One region of the Chryseobacterium sp. MYb328 genome, then DNA from elsewhere that is predicted to be linked to it. Evidence: riboswitches for the same ligand, from Rfam matches in the RefSeq annotation. Region 1 holds a riboswitch; the other holds the start of a gene.
The links. Region 1 has a riboswitch for thiamine pyrophosphate ahead of thiM (hydroxyethylthiazole kinase). Riboswitches for the same ligand answer to the same signal wherever they lie in the genome.
Positions count from the first base shown of each region.

Region 1 (9,288 bases):
ATTACCGTTAAAGCTTATTTCAACAATCCGGAATTGATGGAAGCTGATGAAAAAGCAAATATGAAATTTATCGGTCAGATTTATCAAAAATATGTAGAGGCATGTTTCAGAAACGGTTCTATGGATTTTGATGACCTTTTGTTGAAAACCAATGAACTTTTAACCCGTTTTCCGGAAGTACTAGCTAAATATCAGGACAGATTCAGATATATCATGGTAGATGAGTACCAGGATACCAACCATTCCCAGTATCTTATCGTAAAAGCGCTGGCTTCAAAGTTTGAAAATATCTGTGTGGTAGGAGATGATGCCCAGTCTATTTACTCTTTCCGTGGAGCCAATATCTATAATATCCTGAATTTTAAAAAGGATTATCCGGATGCCATCACAGTATCTCTGGAACAGAATTACCGCTCTACACAAAACATTGTGAATGCAGCGAATGTTGTTATTGCTAAAAACTTACAGCAGTTTAAGAAAAACGTTTTCAGTGATAACGAAGAAGGAGATAAAATTAAAATATACCGTTCCCTTTCTGATGCTGATGAAGCCAACTTTGTAGCCGGAAATATCTGGGAACTTCGTAACCGTGATCAGAGGAAGTATAGCGATTTTGCTATTTTATACAGAACCAATTCTCAGACAAGAGCATTTGAAGATGCCCTGAGACGTAAAAATATTCCGTACAAGGTATATGGCGGGCTTTCTTTCTATCAGAGAAAAGAAGTTAAAGATTTAATCGGTTATCTGCGTCTTTTAATCAATGAAAATGATTCAGAAGCATTGATGAGAATCATAAACTATCCGACCAGAGGAATTGGAGACACTACACAGAATAAACTGGTCGTTTTTGCAGATGCTCAAAATATTGCTGTATCAAAAGTTCTGGATAATTTACCGATGTATGCTCCTCAACTAGGATTAAATAACGGTGTTTTAAACAAACTGAATGATTTCTGGTCGATGATTAAAGCATTTCAGGTATTATTAAAAACAGAAACGGCTTATAGCGTAGCGATGGAAGTGGCTAAGCGAAGCGGTTTGATCAAATTCTTGAAAGATGACCAGACGCCTGAAGGTATTTCCAGAGTAGAAAACGTTCAGGAATTAATGAACTCCATGCAAGGGTTTATTGAAGAACAGATGCAGCTGGAAGACGGTGACCCAAGTCTTTCCAACTTCCTTGAAAATATTGCACTTTCTGCAGATACACAGGATAAAGAACTGGAAGATGATATGGTTTCATTAATGACGATTCACCTATCCAAAGGTCTTGAATTTCCGGTTGTTCATTTGGTAGGTCTTGAAGAAAATCTTTTCCCGAGTTTCATGAGTTCGGCTACCAGAGAAGATCTTGAAGAAGAAAGACGTCTGTTTTATGTGGCGTTAACCAGAGCAGAGAAGCAGGTGTTCTTCTCATATGCTGTTTCCCGTTTCCAATGGGGAAAAATCACTGATGCGGAACCATCAAGATTCCTGAGCGAAATTGATGATGAATATATAGAATTCCTTAATCCTGCACTGGAAAAGAGGTTTATCAATAATTCAGGAGTAAAATCCAATATTTTTGATGAACATCCTTCTGAAGTGAAAGCTTTTAAAAAGGTAGAGAAAAAGTCGATTAATAAGGGAGACGATTCCAAACCTGCTCCGGAAGTAAGAAAACTGAAACCGGTAAGTACTGCCAAGATCATTAATCCAAGCGGTGCCTCTTCTCAGGATATTGAAGTGGGTGATAAAGTAAGACACGACCGTTTTGGTATCGGAGAAGTTGCTTTCCTTGATGGGACAGATCCTCAGAATATCAAAGCAAAAGTGGTATTCATACATGAAGGAGAGAAAAACCTGATCCTGAAATATGCTAAGCTTACAAAGATCTCTTAAAGTAGAGTTTCTCAGACAGAGATATATTTTATAAAATTTAAAAACGGATTCAAAAAACATGAATCCGTTTTTTTATGGAGAATTTCCGCCATGTATTTAAAAAAACAGTAATTTTAAATAAGGGATAGAAAGAAACGATGATCATTTTTTACAAAAACAAAGTCTATTGATTTTGTGGACTAATAAATATGCTTTACATTTGCACCTGCAAAAAACATAAATATCTAATCAAATTGACGAAATGATATGAGAAATAAAAAAACTATTCTTTCCGCTTCTGTTCTCTTTTTTCTGGGAGTTTTTACCTACGGACAGGAGAAAGACAGTAATACAAAAAAAGACAGTACTCAAACCAATAAAGTAGAAGAAGTGGTGATCCTGGGATCCAGAGCTGGTGCACGATCAAAAGCAGACAGTCCGGTTCCTGTAGATGTATTTAACCTGAAGGAAGCTTCGGTGGTGCTTCCACAGTCTAGTATCGGACAAATTTTGAATGCCATTGCCCCCTCTTTTACTTCTACGGTTCAAACCAATTCTGACGGAACGGATCATTTGGATCCTGCCCAGCTGAGAGGATTAGGACCTGATCAGGTATTAGTTTTGGTTAACGGAAAAAGAAGACACACTTCTGCGTTGGTCAATGTGAATGGAACACCGGGAAGAGGAACGGTAGGAACCGATTTAAATGCCATTCCTTCCTTTGCCCTGAACAGAATTGAAGTCTTAAGAGATGGAGCTGCTGCACAATATGGTTCTGATGCCATTGCAGGGGTAATGAATCTTGAATTAAAAAGAGATACCGGAAAATTAACCGGCCAGATCAGCTATGGTGGAAATTTAACGCCTGCAGCCAATGATCATACCGGAGATTTTGACGGACAGAATATTCAGCTGGACCTGAATTATGGAAATAAGATCGGAACCAAAGGCGGTTTTTTCAATATTACCTGGTCCTCACAGTTCAGAAATCCTACTTATAGAGCAGGAACAGAATCAGGAGCAATCTATAATGCTTACAACGCTATCGAACAGCGTGCATTGAAAGATGGGGTGAACCTTTCTTCTCTGTTTAGTAATATCAATAATACCCCCAATTCGCAGCAAATTATCGATTATGTGCATCAGTATGCTCAAGGGGTAAATTATTTTACTCCTGGCCAATTGTCTGGTATACAAGGAGCAACTACTATTCAGGATATAAAAGATGGAGCAGGAAATGTTATTCAGAAAGGGCTTCAGTCTTTATTAAACTTTGATGTTACCGATCAGGAACTGGCGTACAGAGGTCTTACCAGAAAAGATTTCAACATGCAGGTAGGCCAGTCTAAGCTTAATAATCATCAGCTTTTTATTAATGCTGAGGTTCCTGTAAGTGATAACTGGAAAGTGTATACTTTTGGTGGATATAGTTTAAGACATGGTGTTTCCGGAGGATTTTACAGAAGACCGAGAGAAAGCAGAACTTTTACAGGTTTATACCCTAATGGTTATCTGCCACAGATCGGAACTGATATTCAGGATATCTCACTAGCAGCAGGTATTAAAGGAAAATGGGAAGGTTGGAATATTGATTTCAGTAATACTTTCGGACAGAACTCTTTTACCTACAATATCAGAAATACGGGGAATACTTCTTTAAGATTTGCTTCTCCTAATGAATTTGATGCTGGGGGATTAAGATTTACCCAAAACACGATCAATTTAGATTTCTCTAAAAAGTATGATGTCCTGGAAGGATTGAATGTGGCATTTGGAGGGGAGCACCGCTTTGAAAACTTTAAAATGACGGCTGGTGAAGAAGCGTCTTATACCACTTATGATGTCTTGGGAAATCCTTGGAACAATGCTACCCAACGACCTACAGATTTCTTTGGAGCTTCTCTTCCGGGAGGTTCACAAGTATTCAGTGGATTCAGACCTGAAAATGCAGTAAACAAAAACAGACAATCACTGGCAGCCTATGCCGATGTAGAATTGAACTTTACGAACTGGTTATTGGTGGATGCAGCGGCGAGGTATGAAAACTATTCAGATTTTGGATCTACATTTAACTATAAATTAGCATCAAGAATCAAGGTTGCTCCTAATTTCAATGTGAGATTTGCAGGATCTACAGGATTCAGGGCTCCATCTATTCACCAGATTTATTATAATGTTACTTCTACATTGTTTACAGGAGGTCAGCTTCTTGAAGTGGGAACATACAGCAATGATTCTCAATTGGCAGCACAGCTGAATATCCCAAAATTGAAGCAGGAAACTTCAAAATCTGCCAGTTTAGGATTTACATATAAAATTCCATCTGTGAATTTGACCTTCACAGCAGACGGATATTTTACTAAAATTGATAACAGAATCATTCTTACTGATCAGTTTTTAAGAAAAGATGTACCTGGTGAAGCTCAGATAGAGTTTGATAAATTAAACGTTAATGCAGCTCAGTTTTTCACCAATGCTATTGATACGGAAACAAAAGGGCTGGATATCGTTATTTCACATAATGCACGATTCTCAGGTATAAAACTGGATAATAGTTTTGGGATCAATTTAAATCAGACTAAGCAGGTAGGAGAGATTCATTCAGCAGGGCTGTTGAAATCTCCAGCTCTTGAAAAAGTTTATTTCTCTGAAAAATCTAGAATTTATCTTGAAGAGGCTGTTCCTAGAGTGAAAGCAAGTCTTTCTCATATGCTTACATGGAAGGGTGCAAGTTTCTATCTTAGAAATACGTATTTTGGAAAAGTGACAGGAGCAGATGTTCTTGATGCTAACGGAGATGGAATTATTGGATTTAATGAACACCAGACGATAGGAGATAAAATCATTACTGATATTTCTGCGGCCTATCAGTTTACTAAAAATATAGGATTGACTGTAGGGGTTAATAACCTGTTTGATATTTATCCTACCAAAAACCTGCCGGCTTCAAGTAACAACGATCAGTTTATTTACTCACGTTCCACTTCACAGTTTGGGCAGAATGGACGGTATGTATTCACAAGACTTAATTTCAATTTTTAATCAAAATTGAAATGTATAAAAAACGGAACCTGGAATGGGTTCCGTTTTTTATTATGGTAACTACTAATATTATGAATCATCTGTAAAAGAATCCCCAGGCAATAGTAGTGATTTCAATAACTTCCATTCTCCAGCTTCCTTACTTCCAGGTCTTCAAATCATAAGCCGCTTCCCAGAATTGATATTCCATTCTTGATGCAGTAATAAAGGCTTCTGTCATTTTATTTTTGGTTTCTTCGGTACTGTTTTTAGCAATTTTATCGCAGATGGCAATAGCTTCATCCACTGCTGCTGAAAATTCTTCTCCTGCATACGTAGCAATCCATTTTTCATACGGGTTGTTCACCGTATTTTGAATCTCATAAATATAATTTCCAACCTCACGATAAATCCAGAAGCAAGGGAGAACTGCAGCAACTGCAATTTCCACAGATTCCAGAGCTGCCGTGCTTCTCAGAAAGTGAATATAATGATGGCAGGCAGGTTCTAAAACCCCTTTGTCACTTAAACCAAAATCTTTGAAGTAAGATTCATGCAGAGCATTTTCTACTACAATGGCATTTTCAGCGAAACGTATAAAAGTAAGTACATCCTGAAGATCAGTAATCTTTGCTGCTATAAGGGAAAGCGTTCTTCCAAAATGTTCCAGATATAAAGAATCCTGAGCCATATAAAAACGGAATTTATCTTGTGGTAGGGTACCATCAGATAGCTCTTTGATAAAAGGCATATCAAGGATAGATTGATAATGTTTTTCTATTGCGTTCCAAGTTTGTTCAGACCATTTCATTTTTGATAAGTTTTTGAGGATTAAAAAAGTGGTTCAACGGTCCGTTTCCATGACCTGTTTGTACATCTATTCCGTTTTCAATGGCTTGGTAAATGTATTGCTGTCCCAGAGAAACTGCCTCGTAAAGGGACTTACCCTGAGCAATATAGGCGGCAATAGCAGATGATAGTGTACAGCCTGAACCGTGGGTATTATTGGTATTAAATTTTATTGTTTCAAAAGAATGAAAATTCTCGTGTTCATCATAGAAGAGGGAAGTAATGGTTGAGGTTTCCTGATGACCACCTTTAAGGAGAATTGTTTTACATCCCAGTTTTTTGATTTTTTTTCCGGCAGTGTATAAATCTTCCAGCGTTTCTACTTTCATATCTGCTAAAATGGAAGCCTCATCCATATTGGGAGTGATCACATCAGCAATGGGAAAAAGTAATGTTGTGAGTGCTGTGATGGTTTCTTCTTCAATTAAACGATGCCCGCTGGTGGCCACCATTACAGGGTCAAAGACAATAGGTATTTTAGGGTATGTTGCCAATGTGGAAACAATGGTCTCTACGAGTTGAGGCGTATGAACCATTCCAATTTTTATAGCATCAGGAACAATGTCGTCCAGAATTGCTTTTATTTGATCGGCAACTGCTTCTACAGGAATAGGATATATTTTTCGTACTCCTTGTGTGTTTTGTACAGGCAAGGCCGTTAATACTGATGTTGAAAAGCAGCCTAAAGCAGAAGCTGTTTTAATATCAGCCTGGATACCGGCACCGCCGCTTCCATCGAAACCTGCAATAGTTAATACTGAAGGGTATTTGTATTTTTTCATTTTACAATTTCATTTTTTAATTCATACGCTGCTTTTTGGGGATCAGCAGCACTGCATATTGCAGAAACTACGGCAAGACAATCTGCTCCGGCGCTGATGACAGCTCTAGCGTTTTCAAGATGAATATTTCCTATTGCGACCAAAGGTTTTTTCGTAATCTGTCTGATTTGAGTAATGCCTTCCAGTCCCCATTCTATAACAGTATCTGTTTTGGTTTTTGTTTTAAAAACAGGACTTATTCCCAGATAGTCGGCTGCAGCAGTTTGTTCATTGTCAAGCTGAGCCAGATGTTCTATAGAATATCCAATTATTTTATTGTTGATCAAAGGTCGTTGTCTTAGATCCTGAGGAGTTGCATCACTGTTGCCAACATGTATTCCAGCTGAATTTACTTTTTCAGTAACGGTGATATTATCGTTGATGATAAGAGGAACACCATATTTATCTGTAATTTCAATAAGCTGCAGAGCTTTTTGAAGGAAGACTTCAGTGCTGTCATTTTTTTCACGAAGCTGTATCATATCCACACCCCCTAAGATTGCCTGTTCTGCGACTTTCAGAAAATTTTTCCCCATACAATCTGCTTCAGAAATCACAAGGTATAATGAGTAAGGAAAAGTATTGATACTCATGATATTTCAATTTCTAAATGGTTGGTAAATTCCTTTTCGGTAATGTTGTATAGCTTATCTATCAAGTTGACTTGAAGACTGCCCGGACCTTTGCTTTCACAAACAGCCAGTTCGCCTGCTATTCCCAATAACGACATTGCAGCGGCGGTACCTGATACTTTATCTTCCGCAATACCTATGAATGCGCCGATTAAAGCTGTTGCAGAACATCCCAGACCCGTTACTTTGGTCATGAGAGCATGTCCGTTTTTGATCTGTATAGATTGATCTCGGCTCAGGATAATATCCGTTTCACCCGAAATACATACAATAGTGTTGTATTGATTAACCAGGATTTGGGCGGCTTCAACAGCATCATTACTTGCTGCGGTGCTGTCTACACCTTTGGTTGCTGTTGTATTGGTTTTAGCGAGTGCAATAATCTCAGAAGCATTACCTCTGATCACTGTAGGATGGAATTGTAACAGCTGATGCAATATCTGATCACGAAAAGAAGTCGCTCCTGCACCTACCGGATCCAATACCCATGGTTTATGGAGGGTATCAGCAGTTTCAGCAGCTATAAGCATAGATTCAGCCCAGTATTCATCAAGGGTGCCAATATTAATAACCACCGAATGGGCTATATTGATCATGTCTTTGATTTCAGAGTGGGCGTGTGCCATAATCGGAGAAGCTCCTGCAGCCAAAAGAGCATTGGCCGTATTGTTCATCACTACATAGTTGGTTATATTATGAACAAGAGGAGACTTTTGTCGTACAAGTTGAACTTGTTCCCAAAGATTTTTTTCCATTGTTATGATTAAGAATAAAAATAGCTTTAGGAAAAAATCCGGAACAAAAGACATCAAGAAATCATGTCATTTTGCTTTTCCCTACGTCGGTGTAAGCCGTATCAGGTTCAAAGGGACTCTCTCAATTCTTTTCAGAATACCCCTAAAGCAAAACAAATGTATAAAAATTATCAGAGGAAGCAAAAACCTTTAATGGATTTTGTAGAAAGCCTATTATCTCTCTACCAGTTCTTTCACCGGTTCTCCATAATGATCAATCTCTGTTTTGTTAATTTGCAGTAACTGATACCACTTTCTGAAAGCACCTATAAATACAATCAGCATAAGAACCATTGCTGTTGCTGCCAATGCGGCAAGTAAATACTGCCCTTTGGGAATATAAATAGAGGTTACCTGAATATAACCGGCCCAGAATGTAATGATGGCCATAAACACGCCGGGAATAGCTGAACACAATGCATACTTTCCCCTGTTCATTCTTATCAGCATCGTTGTACAGACAATAAGTCCACAGGCCGCCAATAACTGATTACTGATTCCGAATAACGGCCAGATACTGTTTACATTCCCTGTATACACCAGATATCCCCAGGCAAAAGTGAAAAGAAGACTGCTGATGATGATTCCGGGAATCCAGTTTTTATCATTAAATTTTGGAACTACAGATCCCAGCATTTCCTGCAAAAAGAAACGGCCCACCCTTGTTCCTGCATCAATAGCAGTAAGGATAAAAACAGCCTCAAACATAATCGCAAAATTATACCAATAAGCAGTCAGCTGATCCATATATGGGATTTTATTGAAGATATGAGCCATCCCAACGGCAAGGGATACGGCACCTCCTGTTCTGCCATAGAGGTCAATTCCAATTTTCTGTGAATAGTAATCAATATCTACACCGTGTAGAGAAGGATGAGTGGCAAGGAATGAATCATAAGCCTCTTTTGGGGTATTGATGGCAAAATAATCCCCAGGCATTAATGTACAGGCGGCAATAAGGGCCATTAATGCTACAAAACCTTCTACAAGCATAGCTCCGTAGCCTACGAAAAGAATTTCTCTTTCTTTATTCAGCATTTTGGGCGTGGTCCCCGTAGCAATTACAGCATGGAATCCGGAAATTGCTCCACAGGCAATAACAATAAAAATAAAAGGAAGTACCGGGCCTCCTATAATGGGGCCTCCACCGTTTACAAAAGCTGTGATAGCAGGCATCTGCACCGTAGGATGTATAACAATTACCCCGATAGCCAGCATAATAATAGTTCCTATTTTTAAATAAGTGGAAAGGTAATCCCTTGGAACTAAAAGAAGCCATACCGGTAATACGGAAGCAATAAAACCATA
Region 1 is NZ_JBBGZQ010000001.1:38,947-48,234, reverse strand. It holds gene WH267_RS00240 (ATP-dependent helicase) at 1-1,884, shown strand, start outside; gene WH267_RS00235 (TonB-dependent receptor plug domain-containing protein) at 2,131-4,905, shown strand; gene tenA (thiaminase II) at 5,045-5,695, opposite strand; gene thiD (bifunctional hydroxymethylpyrimidine kinase/phosphomethylpyrimidine kinase) at 5,682-6,515, opposite strand; gene thiE (thiamine phosphate synthase) at 6,512-7,147, opposite strand; gene thiM (hydroxyethylthiazole kinase) at 7,144-7,941, opposite strand; TPP riboswitch at 8,003-8,095, opposite strand; gene WH267_RS00210 (carbon starvation CstA family protein) at 8,155-9,288, opposite strand, start outside.

Region 2 (9,288 bases), on a different contig from region 1:
GTTCAGTGTATCAATTAATGTTAACTGATTCAGATGTACAGGAAGATCTGTGATGAGTTTCAAAGTCTGAAGCGCCATCATGCTGCCTACAATTCCCGGTAGAGCACCTAAAACACCTAGGCTGTCGCAATCCGGCATCTCTTCATCAAAAGGAGGTTCAGGAAAGATATCCCGTAAGTTTTTACTTCCCTGATGATTAAATACAGCTACCTGACCAGTAAAGCTTAAAATACTTCCATACACCAATGCTTTCCCCAATGTTACACAGGTATCATTCACCAGATATCTTGTTGAGAAATTGTCTGAACCATCTACCATAATATCGTATTGGGAAAGGATTTCTAAAGCATTAGATGCAGTAATTTTTTCTTCTATAGGAATTACTTTTACCTGATAATTAAGATGGGTTACAAATTTTTCAGCACTTTTCACCTTCAACTCCCCTACTCTGTCTTCATTATGAATAACCTGACGGTTCAGATTGTGAAGTTCCACATGATCGAAATCGGCGATGCCTAGAGTTCCTACACCTGCTGCTACCAGATATTGAATCACAGGGCTTCCCAATCCTCCGGCACCTATGACAAGAACTTTTGAAGCCATGATTTTCTTTTGTCCTTCCAGTCCTATTTCTTCAATAAAGATCTGACGGCTGTATCTTTTAAAAATATCTTCGCTTTGCATAGTAAACATTTATTCTTGAAACTTAAGCACCACTATAAACAGAATCCCAATCTTTCATCACCGGATCATACCCTGATTTTTTAATCATATTTTTAATTTCTTCCATACTTCTTTCGTCGCTGGTTTCAAATTGCTCCAAAGATTCCTGATCTACTGCATATCCCCCAGGATTTGTTTTTGAACCTGCACTCATAGTAGTAGCCCCCAGTGAAACAATATGATTTCTAAAGGTTTCATTTTCTCTCGTAGATACAGATATTTCAAGATCTTCATTCCATATTCTGTAGGCACAGATCAGCTGCAGCAAGTCTTTATCTTCCATGATAAAGTTAGGTTCAATAATTCCTTCTGCTGGTCTAAGCCTTGGAAATGATACTGAAAACTTACTTTTCCAGTATTGTTTCTGCAGGTAATCAATGTGAAGAGCATTGAAAAAACTGTCTACACGCCAATCTTCCAGTCCGAGCAACACACCGAGTCCCATTTTATGAATTCCAGCCCTGCCAATTCTGTCAGGAGTATCTAAGCGAAAATGGAAATTGGATTTTTTACCTTTCGGGTGATATTCTTTATAGACTTCCTGATGATAAGTTTCCTGATATACCAACACCGAATGAACTCCCTCTTCATGAAGAAGTTTATACTCTTCCTCTTCTAAGGGCTGTACTTCAATGGAAATATTGGAAAAATGAGGTCTCAGTAAACGAACTGCATTCTGAAAATAAGGGACTCCCACTATTTTATTAGCTTCTCCGCTTACCAAAAGAACATGGTTAACCCCCATAGACTTCAGCACTGAAGTTTCTATTATCAATTCTGTATCAGAAAGTGTTTTTCGCCTCAAATTATTATCCAGGCTGAATCCACAGTAAGTACAGATATTCTGACATTCATTGCTGAGATATAATGGCGCGTATAATTGGATGGTCTTTCCGAAACGTTTCTGGGTAAGCGTTCTCGTCATATTAGCCATGAGTTCAAGCTCCTGTGAAGCTACCGGCGAAAGCAGATTCAAAAAATCATCCAGTGTCCTGTTTCTTTTCTGAAGACTATTTCGGACCTCGGAAATGGTTACTTTTTCAAGTCTGGTTTTTACCTCATCCCATTGGTGTAGTTCGAAAACCTCCTTAAAACTATTCATGATTCTGATTTTTATTCAAACAAAAATGAAGTCAATGGACTTGATGCTTCAGCATGATTCGCTATAGCTCCCAATCCTGATTCAAAGGCTCTTCTTCCGGCAATGACTCCTTCTTTAAAGGCCACAGCCATATTTAAAGGGTTTCGTGCTACTGCAATGGCTGTATTCACCAAAACAGCATCTGCTCCCATCTCCATTGCTTTTGCCGCATCAGACGGTGCTCCAATTCCTGCATCTACAACAACAGGAACATTGCTTTGGCTGATGATAATTTCTAAGAAATCCAATGTTCTCAATCCTTTATTCGTTCCAATAGGTGCTCCTAAAGGCATTACAACTGCTGTTCCTGCATCTTCAAGACGTTTGCATAAAACCGGATCAGCATGGATGTAAGGCATCACGACAAATCCTAATTTTGCCAGTTCTTCTGTTGCATATAGTGTTTCAATAGGGTCTGGTAATAAATATTTCGGATCAGGATGAATTTCAAGCTTTACCCAGTTAGTTTCTAAAGCTTCTCTGGCTAACTGTGCTGCTAAAACCGCTTCTTTTGCTGTTCTGGCTCCTGAAGTATTGGGCAAAAGATGAACATTTGTGCTTTTTAAGGAATCTAATAGGTCATCTCCTGTCGACTGTGCATCAATTCTCTTTAAAGCCATCGTTACCATATTGGATTCTGAAGCTACCACAGAGGCTGCCATATCTTCAAGGCTTCCGAACTTTCCTGTTCCTAAAAACAATCTGGATTCAAAGGTTCTGCCTGCAATTATTAATTTTTGATTATGCATAGGTAATTATTTATTTTTTTTCGACGTTATTGCCTGAGCCTTGTCAAGGTTTAAAACCTTGACAAGGCTTTTAACTCATTAATAATGGCTGGCTGGTTGGTAATCTGTCCAGAAACTGCTACTCCATAAATTCCAATCCTTTGTAAAGACTGAATATCTTCAGGACCAACTCCTCCAATCGCAAATATTTTTGGAATAGCAACCGACTTTTCATTAAGCTGATTTACAATTTCCTGATAGCCTTCAAATCCAAGAACAGGGCTGAGTTTTTCTTTTGTAAAAGTGAATCTTAATGGTCCCAAACCAATATAATCACACGATTCCTTCATTCTTTGAAGAACATCTGAAATCGTATTGGCTGTTCCACCGATGATCTTATTTTCACCTAAAATACTTCTTGCTTCTTCAATGGAACCATCACTTAATCCTAAGTGAACTCCATCAGCATCTATTGTTTTTGCCAATTGAACATGATCATTAATAATACACATTGACTGATATTCTGAGCAAAGCTGTTTTGAAGTTTCACAAAGATTTATTAATTCATTTTCAGGGGCATTTTTCCAACGGATCTGCACCCATTTTATCCCATTATCCAAGGCTTTACGGATATTCAGCTCTTGTTCATTTTTTGTATTTCCTTGTGAGATGTATTGTAATTTTTCCATATTGACTAGGAATGTATTCCCAATAGAAAGAGGGATTACTTTTAAAAAAATTTCTATATCTAATTTCTCATTTCTACAGACTGTTTCTTTTTGTAAATTCTCTTTATAAAATCACAAAAGAATGTTCTTTCTGCATTTTTTAAAAACATGTAAAGGTTCATTACTCTCCCAAATAGCTCCTAACAAAGCCACACCATCTACTCCAAGATCAAAAACTTCCTGAATATGACTGGAATCAATTCCACCTAAGGCAATCAGTTTTACATGTGGATTATTCCTTTGAATCAAACTTTCAATTACTGTTGAATCAACTCCATACCCTTTTTTGGAAATACTTGGAAAGAATGGGCTTATGAAAGCATATTCCCATTCTTTTTCTAAAGCATTATAAGTGGTAATCTCATGAACAGAGGTTGAAATTGTATTGCCATTCATCAAAGATTTATACTTCCCTTCCTTTCGAACTTCTTCTCTAAAGTGAAGTCTGGAAATCCCGTAATCTTTTCCAAGGTCATAATGACTGTGGAGTACCAGCCTAGGATAGAATGAAGCATCAATACTATTGATAAATTCAGTCATTTTTTCCCGGCTGATCCATGGTTTTCTGATATGAAGGAAATCCAGTCCATCATGAAACATCTGATTGATGATTTCTGACTCGTTAGGAACTATGATTTCAGGAGTGATGACGAGAATCATATATAAATTTCCTTTCCGTTTTCAATAAACTCCTGCGATTTGTCAAACATTCCTTTCTCTGCAGACTCACGGATTTCCTGAGTAATTTTCATAGAGCAGAATTTCGGCCCGCACATAGAACAGAAATGGGCAATTTTGGCTCCATCAGCAGGAAGTGTTTCGTCATGGTAAGCTCTGGCGGTATCCGGATCTAATGAAAGATTGAACTGGTCTTCCCATCTAAATTCAAATCTCGCTTTACTTAATGCATTATCCCTGTATTGCGATCCCGGATGTCCTTTTGCTAAATCGGCAGCATGAGCTGCCAGCTTATAGGTAATTACCCCCACTTTTACATCGTCTTTATTTGGAAGACCTAAATGTTCTTTTGGTGTTACATAACAAAGCATTGCACATCCGAACCATCCGATCATTGCGGCCCCAATTCCTGAAGTAATATGGTCATAACCCGGTGCAATATCTGTAGTTAAGGGCCCTAAGGTATAGAAAGGTGCTTCGTCACATACTTCCAATTGCTTTTTCATATTTTCTTTGATCATATGCATCGGAACGTGTCCCGGCCCTTCAATCATCACCTGTACATTGTGCCTCCAAGCAATTTTAGTCAGTTCACCTAAGGTTTCCAGTTCTGCAAACTGAGCCGCATCATTGGCATCAGCAATAGAACCCGGACGTAAACCATCTCCTAAAGAGAAAGCCACATCATACTTCTTCATGATCTCGCAAATCTCATCAAAATGAGTATATAAAAAGTTTTCTTTATGATGATAAAGACACCATTTAGCCATAATAGACCCTCCTCTGGAAACAATTCCTGTTACTCTGTTTGCTGTAAGGTGAATATATCTCAATAAAACGCCAGCATGAATGGTAAAGTAAGAGACTCCTTGTTCGGCCTGCTCAATCAAGGTATCTTTAAAAACTTCCCATGTTAAATCTTCCGGTACTCCTTTTACCTTTTCAAGCGCTTGATAAATCGGAACGGTACCAATAGGAACCGGGCTATTTCTGATGATCCATTCTCTGGTTTCATGAATATTTTTTCCCGTAGAAAGATCCATAATGGTATCTGCACCCCATCGACAAGCCCAAACAGCTTTCTCCACTTCTTCATCAATACTTGATGAAACTGCACTGTTTCCTATATTGGCATTGATTTTTACCAAAAAGTTTCGCCCTATAATCATGGGCTCACTTTCCGGGTGATTGATATTATTCGGGATAATCGCTCTTCCGGCAGCAATTTCATCTCTTACAAACTCCGGGGTAATTTTGCTTTTGGGAGTATTGGCACCAAAACTGTTTCCAATATGCTGGCAAGCCATTTCTTTAGGGACCGTTTCAAGCTGTTCTATCCTTTGATTTTCTCTGATTGCCACATATTCCATTTCAGGAGTAATGATTCCCTGTTTTGCATAATAAAGCTGGGTAAGTTCCTTTCCTTCCTGTGCTACTTTAGGTTTGTGATCGTAGGAAAAACGCAATTCATCAAGTTTAGGATCTGCCAGACGGGCTTTCCCATATTCTGACGTAATTCCTTCCAGAACATTGACATCTTCTCTATCCAGAATCCATTGCTCTCTGATTCTTGGAAGCCCTTTCTGAATATCAATGGATGCATTTTCATCCGTGTAAGGACCGGAAGTATCATAAATGGTTACCGGAGCATTTTCTTCAAAATTTCCGTTGTTAAGCTTTGTAGGGCTAAGCTGTATTTCACGCATTGCTACGCTGATAGGATGAATTTTTCCTTCAACATACATTTTCTTTGAGTTCGGAAATGGCGAACATGTAATGGAGTGAGCCATAAATATTGGTATTAAATATGAGAATTATCCGCCCTGAGTGGCAGTAATGATTAAAATTGAATCCAGATTGTTAAGGAAAGTTTCCGCCCAGGCAGACAGCGGAATAATGCGATTGTTGAGTGCTACGGCAATACCTTTCTTTTTTCCGGGTAATTCCATAGCCAGTAATGCTTCCAGATTTTCGGGAAGTACATTAAATGTTTTTCGGGTGTGGTTGATTATAAGTTCCATTCCTAATTATTTAAATATACTTTAGGAATGGCCATTATTGTACAATAGAATGTACAGCAAAAGTCACCTACTTTTCCCTACGCTGGTATGATCCAGATCAGGTTCAAAGGGTAAAGTCTCAGTCTGTAAAAACAGACACCCCTAAAGTATGGGACGAAGTTAGTTATTTTTTAAGAATAGGCAAAATCAAATTTTACAGGAACAAAAAAGGCTGGAACCCTTAAGGTTTCCAGCCATGGATATTTGAAATGAAAAATAAATAATTTACTGTTTTATGACTTTAGTCTGCTTTTGCATTCCATCTTTCATATTCAGATTAAGAATGTATACCCCTGATTTCAGATCTCCTAAGTGGATTTCTTTAGTTAAGTTATCAATTGTTTTTATGATTCTTCCTGACACATCCAGCACCTGAAGCGATTTTGCCTTCTCGATATCGGAAATGATAATGGTCTCTTTAAAGGGATTCGGATAAACCTTCATCTGATCTCTTTGCTCCACTTCCGATGTTCCCAGGCAATTTACCGTTGCAGTAACCATAGTTCTTTCACTTTCACATTTATTGCTTACCTCCCAATCATAAAAATAATAATAGGATGAACTTGTTGAATTTCCCGTAAGATTTCCTCCCGTAATAGAAACTATTCCAGGAACTGTAAATGGATACGTTCCCCAGGTTGAACCCGATTCTCTTACCAAACCTGTAACCTCCCCTGATCTGGTTAGCATCATCAGCTTATAATTACTCCCCGGTCCTACTACAAAGTTTAGCGGAACGTAGGTCTTTACAAATGGTGCAGAAGTCCCCGTAAGGTTAACGGTAATGGTCTGCAATGTTACAGCAGGAGAAACACTTCCGTCCTGTAAAGCGATTTCGACTGTTCCACTTCCTGTTCCCATCGGATACACATATACTCCTTTGATGGTCATCGTAGAATAAACATCAAAAAACAAACCGGCAATTAAAGTATATCCTGAGGCAGATGTGGCATCAGAAAATCCCGTTACCGCTGTTTCTCCTGTTGAAGAGGTCGCATAATAAGACGTTGTATTACTAAGTACAGGAGTTGTAAAAGTATTTCCTGTACCTACAACATTTCCTCCTGTAGCCGCATCATACCAGGTAATAACAGCCCCTGAATCTGTGGTAGCAGATAATGTAGCTGTAGTATTGGGACAAAGTGTTGCCCCGGTAGTAAGAATTGTTGGCGGTAAACATAAAGTCGCAGCCCGTACAGGCTGAAAAGACCATACACTGGTATTTCCACTGCCACAATTTGATCTGATCCATATATAATAAACAGTACCAGGAGACAATGATGACAATATAGTGGAAGTTCCTGAAAAATTAGAAATAGTTGGAGGAGTAGAAGCCGTTGGAGCAGTATTGGAATTACTATAATAGATATCATATCCTGCAGGAGATGATGGAGAAGCCATCCATGATAGTGCTACACTATTATGAGTAGCGGCTCCTGCGGCTAACCCTGATGGAATATAACATATTGGAGGAGTCCAGGTATAGGTTAACCCGGCAGCCGGCATTCCCGGAACAGAATTATTAACATTAAAGGCCTGTGAACTGTTGTTTGCTGTTCCTGCTGTAGAATTTACAAACTCCAATGTTGTTGCGTTCAGGCGGTTATTAAAATCAATAATTGAAGCTCCTCTTAGTCCTATCTGAGCTGTTCCTGTAACATTTGTACTTCCAGCCAGGTAAGACCCGCTATTGTATACCATCTGAACTACATTAGAAGTTTCTTTTAAACGAGCCTGAAATCCAAAAGTATAAGCTGCAGTAGCAGAAATAGAACTATTAGGCCTGAAATCCTTCCATTGGATAACTATTTCTCTGTTGGGAGCTGATCCTGTTGTTATCCAGCTGATATCTCCGGTAACCCCATTAACATCAAACACACTGCTCAGGTCTCTTCCAAAAACAGAAATCACCCCATCATAGGCTGCTGCTGTAGACAAAGGTGAAGTATTAGTTGCAGAAGGAGCTGTAGTCCCAAATGTAATAAAACCATTCGTTGACACATTCAGAGAACTATATGAAGTTCCGTTAAATATAAAGTTAAATGGCAATGTTACAGGATATACATTACTGTTAAGGTTAGTTGTAGAAGTATTATCTGTAGCTGCCTCCAGGATGGTTCCTGTTATCGGGGTATAAGTACCCGTCTCCTGTGCAAAACTATAGGCACTTACCTGTGCAAAAGCGGAAGAAGAGCCTACCAGCAGAGCAAGACTGAAAGCAGCTTTCAAATACTTCTTGTAAATTTTGTAAAAATACATCATAGCTAGTTAATTTTGTTTCCTAGCTAAGATAATGTTTTTTGATAATAATCTGTTAAAATTTAAATATTAATGAATAATAAACACAAAAACAAAGCAATCACAATAAATAAAACATAAATAGTTTAAATAATAAAAGACCGACTTAATTAAGTCGGTCTTCATATATTTTAAAAATAAGCATTTTAATAAAATAGCTTTATCGTTCCATCAGCATTGTATTGGTTAAACCAAGATGATTCATCTTGAGAAACTAATTTATTGTCGATATATTTCAAAGTAACAATCTTTTGATAGTTATTTTTAGATAATGATGAATGAATATATTCATCAAAAATATATAGCTTTTTTAATGGGTTTGGAGCTTTATCATAGTTACTAAACTGTACTTCCTGTTGTATATAAATGTCAACATTATTCTGCATAGTTACAGTTTTTACACTTTTCAAATTTCCATCACTGTAGTAAGTAAACCTATTTACATTTTTATTGGGATAATTATACTTAGGAAATTCCGTCACTATAGCCACAAGTTTATCCAACTGGTATTGATAAATTAATTCTCTCTCTACAATATTCTCATCAAGAAATACCACACATTTCTTTATTTTTCCTTTACTATCAAGTTCAAATACTTTTTTTTGCAGTGGTACAAATCCAGTTCCTGGCCCCGAGCTATGGTTAGAAGTAGTAATGAAATTACCATTATAAGTAACCTGTGTGTAAACTTTATTTGAAATAAAATAGCGATCAAATCCACCTTCAGTAATTCGCATTTTCATCCCATTTTTTTTGATTACCCTATTCTGAGCATCATATTCAAAATAATAATTAGGATCACTTAACTCTGTAGTGGCGTATGAAAAAGGAAAATACGATGACAGCTTCGTTATATTGCCCAGCTCTTGCTCTTTTTCTGTTTCAATTTCATCATTACTACTGGAGCAAGATGTAAAAGCCAGCAAGATCGT
Region 2 is NZ_JBBGZQ010000005.1:128,983-138,270, forward strand. It holds gene WH267_RS07565 (HesA/MoeB/ThiF family protein) at 1-684, opposite strand, end outside; gene thiH (2-iminoacetate synthase ThiH) at 707-1,825, opposite strand; gene WH267_RS07575 (thiazole synthase) at 1,837-2,613, opposite strand; gene WH267_RS07580 (thiamine phosphate synthase) at 2,664-3,281, opposite strand; gene WH267_RS07585 (thiamine phosphate synthase) at 3,393-3,980, opposite strand; gene thiC (phosphomethylpyrimidine synthase ThiC) at 3,977-5,788, opposite strand; gene thiS (sulfur carrier protein ThiS) at 5,813-6,019, opposite strand; TPP riboswitch at 6,077-6,172, opposite strand; gene WH267_RS07600 (Ig-like domain-containing protein) at 6,284-8,320, opposite strand; gene WH267_RS07605 (hypothetical protein) at 8,503-9,288, opposite strand, start outside.
Region 2: linked by a shared signal. The riboswitch ahead of thiS (sulfur carrier protein ThiS) and the one ahead of thiM (hydroxyethylthiazole kinase) in region 1 are both predicted to bind thiamine pyrophosphate.